4 regions of the Nocardia sp. NPDC056064 genome follow, and region 1 is predicted to be linked to each of the others. Evidence: riboswitches for the same ligand, from Rfam matches in the RefSeq annotation. Region 1 holds a riboswitch; each other region holds the start of a gene.
The links. A riboswitch is a leader RNA that binds a small molecule or an ion and turns the genes downstream of it on or off. The one in region 1 is predicted to bind cobalamin.
Positions count from the first base shown of each region.

Region 2: it holds a riboswitch for cobalamin, as region 1 does, so the genes downstream of both, metE (5-methyltetrahydropteroyltriglutamate--homocysteine S-methyltransferase) here and cobN (cobaltochelatase subunit CobN) in region 1, are expected to answer to the same signal.
Region 3: it holds a riboswitch for cobalamin, as region 1 does, so the genes downstream of both, ACFC06_RS03145 (ABC transporter substrate-binding protein) here and cobN (cobaltochelatase subunit CobN) in region 1, are expected to answer to the same signal.
Region 4: it holds a riboswitch for cobalamin, as region 1 does, so the genes downstream of both, ACFC06_RS01220 (hypothetical protein) here and cobN (cobaltochelatase subunit CobN) in region 1, are expected to answer to the same signal.

Region 1 covers NZ_JBHJWO010000001.1:1,203,675-1,206,964, reverse strand. The annotation lists gene ACFC06_RS05520 (MerR family transcriptional regulator) at 1-706, shown strand, start outside; gene ACFC06_RS05515 (hypothetical protein) at 740-1,228, shown strand; cobalamin riboswitch at 1,258-1,385, shown strand; gene cobN (cobaltochelatase subunit CobN) at 1,424-3,290, shown strand, end outside.
Region 2 covers NZ_JBHJWO010000001.1:2,034,976-2,038,265, reverse strand. The annotation lists gene metE (5-methyltetrahydropteroyltriglutamate--homocysteine S-methyltransferase) at 1-1,942, opposite strand, end outside; cobalamin riboswitch at 2,087-2,291, opposite strand; gene ACFC06_RS09355 (pyruvate carboxylase) at 2,575-3,290, shown strand, end outside.
Region 3 covers NZ_JBHJWO010000001.1:696,930-700,219, reverse strand. The annotation lists gene ACFC06_RS03150 (FecCD family ABC transporter permease) at 1-330, opposite strand, end outside; gene ACFC06_RS03145 (ABC transporter substrate-binding protein) at 327-1,364, opposite strand; cobalamin riboswitch at 1,393-1,603, opposite strand; gene ACFC06_RS03140 (TerD family protein) at 1,631-2,944, opposite strand; gene ACFC06_RS03135 (glucosyl-3-phosphoglycerate synthase) at 3,172-3,290, shown strand, end outside.
Region 4 covers NZ_JBHJWO010000001.1:243,814-247,103, reverse strand. The annotation lists gene glyA (serine hydroxymethyltransferase) at 1-1,079, opposite strand, end outside; cobalamin riboswitch at 1,202-1,401, opposite strand; cobalamin riboswitch at 1,634-1,776, shown strand; gene ACFC06_RS01220 (hypothetical protein) at 1,932-3,284, shown strand; gene ACFC06_RS01215 (ABC transporter substrate-binding protein) at 3,281-3,290, shown strand, end outside.

The DNA of each region.
Region 1 (3,290 bases):
CGAAGCGGGCCCGGCGGAACTGGTCCTCACCGCCACCGACCGCTACCGTCTGGCGACCCGCGGCGTGCGCGTCGACAAGGCCCCCACCGCGCCCTGGGCGATCACCGTCGACGCCGCGGACCTGCGGGACACGGTGTCCTGGCTGCGCCGCCGGCCCACCGTCGTCCTGCGCCCCGACGCCGCCGGTCTGCTCTGCACCACGGGCGACGCACCTGTCACGGCCGACACCGGCGGACCGGAACACGGCGGCGCAGGGGATCGGAACATCGCGCGGGCGAACCGGATCGGTCCCGAATCCGAGCGCCGGTGCCGGTCCTCGGCCGAGGAATTCCCCGACTACCGGGCGATGCTGGCGGCGCTACCCCCGGTCCGGGTGCGCGTGGTGGTGCGGCGATCCGCGCTGCTGGGCGTGCTCGAATCGGTACAGGCCGCCACGGTGACGCTCGAAGCGATCCCGGGCAACCTCCGGCTCACCGACGGGGAGTTCGCCCACACCCTCACCGCCACCGTCACCGGCCCGACCATGACCATCCACTTCGCCGTGACCACCCTCTATCCGGCGGTGGCGGGCGCGGTCGGCCCCGACCTCATGCTCGACCTCATCGCCCCCGACCAGCCGGTCCGCGTCCGCTCCGCCGACGACGGCACCCTGCTCACCCTGGCGATGCCCCGCCGCCCCGAATCCGCCGACCCGGCAACCCACTAGCCGACGTCGCACAGTCCTGCCGAAAGGAACTCCATGACCACCCCCACCACCGACCCCGTGATGACCCGGATCACCGCCGCGGTGACCGAATCCCGTTCGGGCGACACCGATTCCGCCCGCGCCACCCTGGTCGCCCTGTGGTCCGAGATCGGCGCGGCGGGCGACCCCCTGCACCGCTGCACCCTCGCCCACTACCTCGCCGACCTCCACGACCATCCGGCCGAGGCCCTCGCCTGGGACATCCGCGCCCTCGACGCCGCCGACACCCTGACCGACGCCCGGCTCACCGAACACCACGCGGGTCTGCGGGTCGCGGGGTTCTACCCGTCGCTGCACCTCAACCTGGCCGACAACTTCCGCCGCCTCGGTGCCTTCCCCGCCGCCGGCCACCATCTCGACGCCGCGCGCGCCCACGTCGACGTCCTCGCCGACGACGACTACGCGACGATGATCCGCCGGGCCCTGGACGAGGTCGCCGCCGCCGTGGCCGCCGGGGACACCGCCGCACGCCCCACCCCCTGATCGGTCGTCCGGGGACCGGACGCGGGCTGGAAAGTTGTGGCGGCGGTGGGGCCGTTACCATCGTCATGCTCGGCGGGCGTCGAGGAAACCGGTGGAAATCCGGTGCGGTCGCGCCACTGTGAACAGCCAGACCCTCTCCGGCGAGCACACGACAACCACCCCGTTGGGCGCGTCACCCGAGGAAGGTCTCACCCTGTGATCCTGCTGCTGTCCACCTCCGACACCGACCTGCTGAGCGCGCGCGCGAGCGGCGCCGAGTACCGGTGGGGCAACCCCGCCCGGCTGCTCGTGGCGGACCTGCCGGAGCTGCTCGACGGCGCCGACCTGGTGATCGTGCGCATCCTCGGCGGCAAACGCGCCTGGGAGGAGGGTCTGGACGCGATCCGGGCCAGCGGGGTGCCGATGGTGGCCCTCGGCGGCGAGATCGCCCCCGACGCCGAACTGATGGAATGCTCCACCGTGCCGGTGGGCGTGGCCGCGGACGCGCACAACTACCTCGCCGCCGGTGGCGCGGAGAACCTGCGTCAGCTGCACCACTTCCTGTCCGACACGGTGCTGCTCACCGGCCACGGCTTCGAACCGCCGGTGCAGCTGCCCAGCTGGGGCGAGCTCGAGCGCTCGGCCCGCATCCTGGAACCGCACGCCCCGACCGTCGCGGTGGTCTACTACCGCGCCCAGCACCTGGCGGGCAACACCGGCTACATCGACGCGCTGTGCACGGCCATCGAGGCCAAGGGCGCCCGCGCGCTGCCGGTCTACTGCGCCTCGCTGCGCACCGCCGAACCGGAACTGCTCGAACTGCTCGGCCGCGCCGACGCGCTGGTGGTCACCGTGCTCGCCGCGGGCGGCAGCAAGCCCGCCACCGCCTCGGCCGGTGGCGACGACGAAGCCTGGGACGTGGCCGCGCTGGCCGCCCTGGACGTGCCGATCCTGCAGGGCCTGTGCCTGACCAGCGGCCGCGCCCAGTGGGAGGACAACGACGACGGCCTCTCGCCCCTCGACGTGGCCACCCAGGTGGCGGTGCCGGAGTTCGACGGCCGCATCATCACGGTCCCGTTCTCGTTCAAGGAATTCGACGCCGACGGCCTGTCCACCTACGTGCCCGACGCCGAACGCGCGGCCCGGGTGGCCGGTATCGCGGTGCGCCACGCGCGCCTGCGCCACATCCCGGCCGCCGACAAGCGGATCGCGATCATGCTCTCCGCGTACCCGACCAAGCACGCCCGCATCGGCAACGCCGTCGGCCTCGACACCCCCGCCTCGGCCATCCGCCTGCTCACCGAACTGCGCGCCGCGGGCTACGACCTCGGCGAACCCGGCGAGATCCCCGGCCTGGAGCAGGCCGACGGTGACGCGCTCATCCACGCCCTGATCGCCGCGGGCGGCCAGGACCCCGACTGGCTCTCGGCCGAACAGCTCGAGGGCAACCCGATCCGCATCGGCGCCGCCACCTACACCCGCTGGTTCGACTCGCTGCCCGAGGATCTGCGTGAGGCCGTGGTCGAAGCCTGGGGCCCGCCGCCCGGCGAACTCTACGTCGACCGCTCGGCCGACAAGGACGGCGAGATCGTCATCGCCGCCCTGCGTTTCGGCAATGTGGTGCTCATGGTGCAGCCGCCCCGCGGCTTCGGCGAGAACCCGGTCGCCATCTACCACGACCCCGACCTGCCGCCCAGCCACCACTACCTGGCCGCCTACCGCTGGCTGTCCGCGCCCGACGGTTTCGCCGCCGACGCGATGGTCCACCTCGGCAAGCACGGCAACCTGGAATGGCTGCCCGGCAAGACCCTGGGCATGTCCGCCTCCTGCGGCACCGACGCCGCCCTGGGCGACCTGCCGCTGATCTACCCGTTCCTGGTCAACGACCCGGGCGAGGGCACCCAGGCCAAGCGCCGCGCCCACGCCACCCTGGTCGACCACCTGATCCCGCCGATGGCGCGCGCCGAGAGCTACGGCGACATCTCCCGCCTCGAGCAACTGCTCGACGAGCACGCCAACATCTCCGCCCTGGACCCGGCCAAACTGCCCGCCATCCGCCAGCAGATCTGGACGCTCATGCGCG
Region 2 (3,290 bases), 830 kb from region 1:
AGTAGCACAGGTGGGTGTGCACCTGGGTGGTGTCGGCGACACCGGCGGTGGCCAGGCGGAACGAGTCCACCGACCACTGCAGGTAGGCGGGCTGGTCGGCCGCGCGCAGCGGCAGCAGCTCGCGCAGGGCGGGCTCGTCGACCTGGATCACCCGGGTGCCCTGGGCCTCCAGGTCCACCGTCTCGTCGCGGATGGCGAGGGCCACCTGGCGGGCCGACTCGCCCAGCGGCTGGTCGTCGCGCACGAACGACCAGGCCAGGATGGTGACCGGACCGGTGAGCATGCCCTTGACCGGCTTGGTGGTCAGCGACTGGGCGTAACCGATCCACGACAGCGTCATCGGCTCGGGACGCGAGACGTCACCGAACAGGATCGGCGGACGCACGCAGCGGGTGCCGTAGGACTGCACCCAGCCGTTCTCGGTGGCGGCGAAGCCGTCGAGCAGCTCGGCGAAGTACTGCACCATGTCGTTGCGCTCGGGCTCGCCGTGCACCAGCACGTCCAGGCCCAGCTTCTCCTGCAGGGTGATCACCTCGGCGATCTCGGCCTGCATCCGGCGCACGTACTCGGCCTCGTCGATCTCGCCCTTGCGCAGCGCGGCGCGGGCCAGGCGGATGGCCGAGGTCTGCGGGTAGGAGCCGATGGTGGTGGTCGGCAGCACCGGCAGGTCGAGGTGCTCGCGCTGCAGGGCGCGGCGCTCGTCGGCGGGCAGGCGGTTCAGGTCGCTCTCGTCGAGCGCGGCCAGGCGGGCCCTGACCTGCTCGACGTGCAGGCGCGGATCGGTGCGCCGCGACTCGGCGGCGTCGCGCGCGGCGGCCAGTTCGGCGGCCACGGCGTCGGTGCCGGTGGTGAGCGCGGTGGCCAGCACGCGCACCTCGGCGACCTTCTCGGCGCCGAAGGCCAGCCACGAGCGCAGCCGCTCGTCGAGCCCGGTCTCGGGGGTCAGCGAGTACGGCACGTGCAGCAGCGAGGACGAGCTGGACACGGCCACCGACCCGGCGCTGCCCAGCAGGGTGCCCAGGGTGCTCAGCGCGGCGTCGAGATCGGTGCGCCAGATGTTGCGGCCGTCGACCACGCCCGCCACCACCAGCTTGTTCGCCAGCGCGGGCAGCGCGGCGAGATCGGCGACCCGGGTGCCCGCGGTGAAGTCGACCGCCACACCCTCGACGGCGGTGCCTGCCAGCGCGCCCAGGGCGGCGTCGGGGTGCCCGAAGTAGGTGGCGACCAGGATCGCCGGGCGCCGGTCCACCGCCGAGAGCTGGGTGTAGGTGTCGCGCACGAGGGCGACCTCGGCGTCGGTGAGGTCGGTGACCAGCACCGGCTCGTCGATCTGCACCCACTGCGCGCCCGCGTCGGCGAGCTGGGTGAGCAGGTCGGCGTAGAGGGCGATCAGCTCCGGCAGCCGGTCCAGGGCCGCGCCGTCGGCGGACTTGGCCAGCTTCAGGAAGGTGATCGGGCCGACCACCACCGGGCGAGGTGCCACGCCGAGCTCGATCGCCTCGGCCAGCTCGGCGAGGAGCTTGCCGGGGTTCAGCGAGAAGACGGTGGCGGCGTCGATCTCGGGGACCAGGTAGTGGTAGTTGGTGTCGAACCACTTGGTCATCTCGAGCGGGGCGACGGTGTCGGTGCCGCGCGCGGCTGCGAAGTAGCGGTCCAGCGGGTCGGCGATCCCGGCGACGCGCGGGGGCAGCGCGCCGAGCAGCACGGCGGTGTCGAGCACCTGGTCGTAGTAGGAGAAGGTGCCCACCGGCACCGAGTCCAGGCCCGCGGCCTGCAGCTCGAGCAGCTGGGCACGGCGCAGTTCCCGGCCGACGGTGTGCAGGTGGTCCGCGTCGGCGCGGCCCGCCCAGTAGGCCTCGGTCGCGCGCTTGAGTTCCCGGTTCGGGCCCACCCGGGGCAGACCGAGAACCGTTGCGGTGAAAGGAGTGTGCGAAACAGTCACGGAAGTTTCTCCAGTGCGGTACGGACGGCCCTCACCATGCGGGCAGACGCCAACCGCCGGACCGTCGACGCCGTGCGGGCACGGTCTGTCTCGGTCTGTGGGTGGTCCGCGCGCCCGATCCACGAGGCGGTGGCCGCCGGATACGGCGTATCCGGCACAGTCGGCAGGTCTTCGGACTCGCGGGCACCGGTCGTGTGTGTCGACCGACCTACTGGCCGTCGCTTCCCGGACACGAAGTCCAGTGCGTGATGACGGCGGTCGTTCCTGCATACCGCTGCGGGACAGTCCCGGATTCCCACCGGGTTCCCTCTTCACCCGGCGCCGGGGAACCGGCGGCGGGCTTCGACACCGGCGCGGGAGGTCGGGGCTCCGACTCTTCCACCGCGCAGGCGAACCAGCTGCACCCACCAGCATAGGGGGTCGCGGGCCGGCTGCTCACCCGGACGTGCCGAACAGGGGCGTGACCTGCGCGTTGCCGCCGCACCACCGACCGCACGGGCCGGGGACTCCCGCGGTGAGATGTGACGGTCCGATTACCGCGACTTCGCAGGTCGGGGGATGTTCGGTGTGAAGACTGTGGCGAAGTCACCTTGCGTGCCGGACCCCGCTCGCGGGCCGGGTACCGTAGTCCAATGTTCTCGAAAGTCTTGGTCGCCAATCGCGGCGAGATCGCTATCCGCGCCTTCCGCGCCGCCTACGAACTAGGCATCGGAACGGTCGCGGTGTTCCCGTATGAGGATCGCAACTCCGTGCACCGTCTCAAGGCGGCCGAGTCGTATCAGATCGGTGAGGAAGGTCACCCCGTGCGGGCCTACCTCTCGATCGAGGCGATCGTCGAGGCGGCCAAGTCGGCCGGCGCCGACGCGATCTACCCGGGATACGGCTTCCTGTCGGAGAATCCCGATCTGGCCGCGGCCTGCGCGCGCGAGGGCATCACCTTCATCGGCCCCTCGGCCGAGGTCCTCGAGATGGCGGGCAACAAGGCCACCGCGATCGAGGCCGCCCGGGCCGCGGGCCTGCCGGTGCTGAAGTCCAGCGAACCCTCGGCCGACATCGAGCAGCTGCTGGCCGCTTCGACGGAGCTCGAGTACCCGATCTTCGTCAAGGCCGTCGCCGGTGGTGGTGGCCGTGGCATGCGCCGGGTCGCCGCGCCCGAGCAGCTGCGCGAGTCGATCGAGGCCGCCTCCCGCGAGGCCGAATCGGCCTTCGGCGACCCGACGGTGTTCCTCGAGCAGGCCGTGGTGAACCCCCGCCACATCGAGGTACAGATCCTGGCCGACCAGCACGGCAATGTGATGCACCTGTTCGAGCGCGACTGTTCGGTGCAGCGCCGCCACCAGAAGGTGAT
Region 3 (3,290 bases), 510 kb from region 1:
GCCCAGCGTGCCCATGGCGAGCACGATGGCCAGCGAGGCACCGGCGTTGACACCGAGCAGTCCGGGGCCCGCGAGTGGGTTGCGGGTCAGGCCCTGCATCACCACGCCGGCCAGCGCGAGCGCCACCCCCGCGAGCAGGCCCGCCACCGTTCTCGGCATCCGGATGTAGCGCACGATGCGGTCGGTGTCGGTGCCACGGAAGTCGGTGAACGCCGCGATCGCGTCGTCGAGGGCGAGCGGGTGCGTGCCGATCAGCACCGAGGCCACGCAGACAGCGGTGAGCGCGGCACCGGCCAGGAGCAGGCCGGTGCCGCGGGCGGTGCGGGTCACCGGCCGAACAGCTCGGGGTGGATCAGTTCGGCGACCAGTTCGGTCGCGTGCGCGATCCGGACACCGGCGGCCCGGTCCGCGAACAGGAACGGGTGCACCGCACCGGCCCGCACGGCGGTCAGGTTCGCGAACGCCGGGTTGCCGACGATCTTGTCGACCTGCGGCTGCGCGTCGGCGCGGGTATAGGTGGCCTTGCAGCACTGGCTGGTCAGGATGATGTCGGGATCGGCGGCGATGAGGGCTTCCGCGCTGATCGGCACATTGCGGCGCTCGGTGAGATCGGCGAAGGCGTTCACCCCGCCCGCCGCCTCGATGATCTGGGTGACGAAGTCGATCCCGCCCGCGACGGTGTAGGACCCGTCGTCCTTGGGCGTGAGGACCGCGACCCGTGGCCGGGCGGCGTCGGCGACCTTGGCGCGCACCGCCGCGATCCGCGCGGTCAGCTGTGTGACCACTTCTTCGGCGCGCTCGTCGACACCCCACAGCGCGCCCAGATCACGCAGGTCGGCGTACACATTGTCGAAACGCACGGTCTTCGGGTCGATCGCCTCGTCGGCCAGTCCGTCCGCGCTCGGGCACAGCGGGCTCAGCACCCAGGTCCGCACACCCAGCTCGTGCAGGCTGCCGCGGGTGCCCACGCTGTTCTGCGCGGAGGCCGCGAAGACGCCGTTGTAGCCCGAGAGCACGAAATCCGGCTTCTTCGCCAGCAGTTCGTCACGGCTGGGCAGCTTCTCGACGTAGTCCGACTTCGCCTGCGCGTCACGGTATTCGGGCAGCACGGCCGCATCGAGGAACGCCGTCTGCACGAGCCGGTCGGTGACGCCGAGGGCGTGCGCGATCTCGATCGAGGGCTGGTAGGCGGCGTAGATGCGCTGCGGTGGGGAGCCGACGGCGACATCGAGGCCGCAGTTGGCACGGGTGACGGCATTCGCGCCGGTGGTGGCCGGTGCGGGTGGGGCACCGCACCCGGCGACGACGATCGCGCAGGCGATCAGCGCGCCGGTACGCAGGCGCGCGACAACAGAGGGGGTCAAGATGACGGCCTTCCAGGTCCTCGTGGAATGGGTACTGCGTGGCCGTGGCCGGTCTCCTGGCTGACGGGATGGCGCGCGACGGATCAGCCTTCCCAGGGCATGCCCCAGTGGCCCCGGACGGCATCGGCCGCCCGGATCGATCAGTCGCTCCCGATCACAGTGGCGAGGGCCGCATCGGTTTCGCACCGATTTCCCGAACACCACGGCTCGGGGACTGTACCAAGATCGGAAACCGGATGGTCGGGTCGGCTGGTCGAATTGTCCGATCAGCGAGGATCGGGGCAGGTTCCCGCGTACCGGGTAAGGCCGAGACCGTTCTTGCCCTTGCTGCGCCCGACCGGCCCGTTCTTGGCCGAACGGACCCAGGCGCCGGTGGTGTCGAGCACGGGCATGCGTTCGCTGAAGGCGCGGCTGTAGCGGGTGGTGCCGTCGACGGTGAGGATGCCCTCGCGCACGTCGATGTGGGCGACGGTGGCCCAGAAGGAGTTCTTGCCGTTGCCGATCAGCACGGTGATCTGGTCGGCGTCGGCGCCCGGCAGCCCGTCGGGCCCGGGGCGGCCGTAACGCACGCGCACCCGGGGACGGCCGAAGGTGTCGATGGCGCCGGCGCCGTTGTCGACGGACTGGTAGACGTTGAGCAGCAGGTCACCGTTCTCGGTCGGGCGCACGACCACCTGTTCGGTGGCGGGCCGGTTGTTCGCGCCGGGGCCGCGGGAATCGCCCTGGTGGTGCAGGAACGGCCACACGGCCAGGTCGCCCTGATGACCTTTCTCGCCGCTGATCACCACGTAGTCACCGGTGATCTCGTTGCGGCAGAAGAAGTACACGTCCAGATCGCCGGTGCCGTAGCGGGTGACCTGCCCGTCGGGCGCGTAATGCGCACCGCGGCCGTCCCATTCGAGACCGACGGTGAGGACGTACCCGGGGTCACCCTTGCGCAGGTCGATGCTGGCGCGGCGGTCGGGTGAGTCCTTGGTGAGGACCACGTCGACCTTGCGCAGATCCACCTGCGGTGCCGCCGGCGCAGGCGCGGGCGCCGCGACGGGCCGCACAGGTGCCGGGTCCTCGGCGGGCTCCTCGTCGACGACGATCCCGTGCTCGGTCGCGAAGGCCGCGAGCCCCGCGCTGTAGCCCTGCCCGATCGCGTCGAGCCGCCACCCCTCGCCCCGCCGGTACAGCGCCACCGCCTGCAATACCGTCTCGCTCGTCAGATCCGGCGGCGTGAAGGTCATGGACTCGCCCGCGCCCGCGACGGTGACCCGCAGACCGCGCACCTCACCGAACCGGATGCCCTGCGCCTCGGTACTGCCCGCGATCACGACCCGGTGGATGTCGGCCGGGAGCGCCGCCAGATCCACCGACACCACCGCGTCGGACTCCATCCGCACCCCCGGCGCGACGGGATTGTTGAAGAACACGAAATCGGCGTCGGAGCGGACCACACCGTCGGCGGTCACCAGCACCGCCGACACGTCCACCGCCCCGGCGGGCTCGGCGAGGTCGAGCCGGATCGTGTACCGCCGCTCCCCCAGATCCGTCTTGGACCCCTTGGTCACCTCGACCACCGTCGCCGCGCTCATGCCCTACCTCCGTCGACCCCACCGGCCGGTGATCCGCACCAGGCTTTTCCGTTCGTCAGGGTACTCGTGTCCCCGGATTCCGATCGGTCTCCGGAGACGAACCCGCCCGCCCGCGACTGTGCGTTCACCTGTCGACACCACCACGGCGACCGGGATCGGTTGGCTCCGGTCACAGGATCCGCGGTGATCGGTGGCGGGGCCGGGCGGGGTGTCGTTCACTGGTCGGCATGAACGTCCGTGAACTGATCGACCGTAAGTCCGGTCGCCGGATCTCGGTGGTGGTGCCCGCGCTCGACGACGAGGACACAGTCGCCGGAGTGGTCGCCTCGGTCCGGCCGCTGCTCGG
Region 4 (3,290 bases), 960 kb from region 1:
GGCACCGCGTTCCGGTTCACCGTGATCCCCACCTCGTGCAACAGGTCCTCGCCCTGCTGACCATCGAGCTCGGAATTACGTAGATCCACCAGCACCAGATGCACATCCGTACCACCGGTCAACACCGAAATACCCTTACCGGCGACATCGGCACCGGTCAGGCGTTCGGCCAGGATCCGCGAACCCGACAGCGTGCGCTGCTGACGATCCTTGAACTCCTCCGACGCGGCGATCTTGAACGCCGCCGCCTTCGCCGCGATCACATGCATCAACGGGCCACCCTGCTGACCCGGGAACACCGCCGAGTTCAGCTTCTTCGCGAACTCCTGCTTGGCCAGAATCAACCCCGAACGCGGGCCGCCGAGGGTCTTGTGCACGGTGGAGGACACCACGTCGGCATACGGCACCGGCGAGGGGTGCAGACCCGCGGCGACCAGACCGGCGAAGTGCGCCATGTCGACCCACAGGTAGGCACCGACCTCGTCGGCGATCTCACGGAACTTCGCGAAATCCTGGTGACGCGGGTAGGCCGACCAGCCGGCCACGATCACCTTCGGCTTCGACTTGAGCGCGATGTCACGCACCTCGTCCATGTCGATACGGTGATCTTCCTTGGACACACCGTAGGAATGCACGTCATAAAGCTTGCCCGAGAAATTCAGGCGCATCCCGTGGGTCAGATGACCACCGTGGGCCAGATCCAGACCCAGCAGGGTCTCCCCCGGGTTCATCAACGCCATCAACACCGCCACGTTGGCCTGGGCCCCCGAATGCGGCTGGACATTGGCGAACTCGGCACCGAACAGTTCCTTGGCCCGATCACGAGCCAGCGTCTCGACCACATCCACGGCTTCGCAGCCACCGTAGTAGCGGCGGCCGGGGTAGCCCTCGGCGTACTTGTTGGTCAACACGGAACCCTGCGCCTGCAGGACCGCGCGGGGCACGAAGTTCTCCGAAGCGATCATCTCGAGGGTGTCGCGCTCGCGGGCGAGCTCGCCCGCCATCGCGGCGGCCAACTCGGGATCGAGCTCACCGAGAGACTGGGTATTGACGGACTGGGCACTGGTGGAGGCGACCACAGCGGAACTCCCTTGGCTTGCAGGCGAACAGCCGCCACCCTTTTCGCGCGCACGCCGACCCGGCACCCCACGGGGATTCGATCGGCGGTGCGCCCGATCCACGAGGCGACGACCACCGGACGCGGCGCGCCCGGCACAGCGGCAGGTCTTCGGACTCGCGGGCACCGGAGCCCCTGGGCGCCGACCTACCGGCCGTCGCTTCCCGGACATGGGTCCAGTGCGAATGACGGCTTTCGTTCCTGCTCACCGCTGCGGGACAGTCCCGGAATTCCACCGGGTTCCCTCTTCACCGCGCAACGGTCCCGTTGCGTCAGGTGTCGACACCGGCGGCGGCGCGGGGGCTCCCGTCGTCCTCGCCACCGGCGAACCAGCTGCCGGGACAGCATACGGTGCCGTGCCCGGCGACCGGCCGCCCGGGCCGGGATACCCCACGGGCCCGGTCGAGGCGGGACTATCATGAGCGCGCAGCTGGTTCACGCTCACCAGCCCGGGACGGTCCGACCTCCCGCGGTGGACGTGTCGAAACCGGTGTGCCGGACCTCCGGCCGCCGGCCAGAGGGAACCCGGTGGGAATCCGGGACTGTCCCGCAGCGGTGAGCAGGAACGACCGCCGTCATCACGCACTGGGCACCCCGCCCGGGAAGCGACGGCCAGTAGGTCGGCCGAATCAGGCCGGTGCCCGCGAGTCCGAAGACCTGCCCGCTGTGCCGGACACGCCGTGTCCGGCGGCCACCGCCTCGTGGACCGGGCGCGCGACCGCTTCTCCGACCCGTGCGACCTCGCGTCGCTCCCGGTGCTCGGTGGACGACGCCGCCCGACAGGCCGGCGGCCGTCCGCACCGCACTGGAGACGATGACCGTGGCAGTCCCGCCCACTCCGTTCACCGCGACCGTTCTCGGCCTGCCCCGGATCGGGCCGAACCGGGAACTGCGGCAGGCCGTCGAGGACTATCTGGCCGGCCTCATCGACGCCGACCGCCTCGACAGCGCCGCGCGCGAGCTGCGCCTGGCCCACCTGAGCGTGCTGGCCGCGGCGGGCCTGGACTCGATCCCGGTCGGCACCTTCTCCTACCACGATCAGATGCTCGACACCGCCGCCCTCTTCGGCGCGCTCCCGGCGCGGGTGCTCGGCATCGCCGACCCCCTCGACCGCTATTTCGCCGCCGCGCGCGGCACCGCCACCGTCGCCCCGCTCGACCAGGCGCCGTGGTTCGGCACCGGCTACCACCACCTCGTCCCGGAGATCGACGCCGAGACGCGGTTCACCCTGCACGCGGACGCGCTCCTGGCCGAGCTGGCCGAGGCCGTCGAGCTCGGCGTCCCCGCCCGGCCCGTGGTGATCGGCCCGCTGACCTTCCTGAAACTCTCGCGCCACGCGCGGGGCGCGGCCCTCGACCGGCTGCCCGAGCTGGTCCCCCGCTACCGGGAACTCCTTTCCGCCCTGGCCGACGCGGGCGCGAGCTGGGTCCAGCTCGACGAGCCGATCCTGGCCACCGAGCTCACCGCACGCGAGATCGCCCACCTGCGCACCACCTACGCCGCCCTGGCCAGTACCTCCCGCAGACCCGCGCTGCTCGTGGCCGTGCCCTTCGGGCCGCCCGGCGCCACCCTGGCCGCACTGGCCGACATGGGCATCGACGGTGTCGCACTGGATTTCACCGCGGGCACGACCCTCGAGGCGGTGGCCTCGGTGCCCGCGCTCACGCGCAAACTGCTGGTGGCCGGGGTGGTCGACGGCCGCGGCTTCTGGCGCACCGATCTCGACGCCGCGCTGAGCACCCTGGGCTCGCTGCTGGGCAGCGCGGGATCGGTGGCGGTGTCGAGTTCGTGTTCGCTGCTGCACGTTCCGTACTCGCTGGCCCCGGAGGCCACCCTCGACGAGCGGTTGCGCTCATGGCTGGCCTTTGGCGCGGAGAAGGTTACCGAGGTCGGCATCCTGGCCGGGGCGCTGGCCCGGGGCACCGACGCCGTCGCACCCGAACTCGACGCCGCCCGCGCGGCCGTGCGGGCGCAGCGAGCCCACCTCGCCCAGCCCGCCGTCCTCGGCCACACCAGCACCGAGCACGGCTGGGTGCAGTCCTCCGGCGCGCAGTGCGTCCGCCCGCCGATTCCGCTGCGCGAGGCCGCCCGGCCCGCGTCCGCCACCACCCGGCACAGCACGCCGGCCGTCCGGAACGAGGTCCACCGACCATGGTCTCCCGCGTGAATTCGA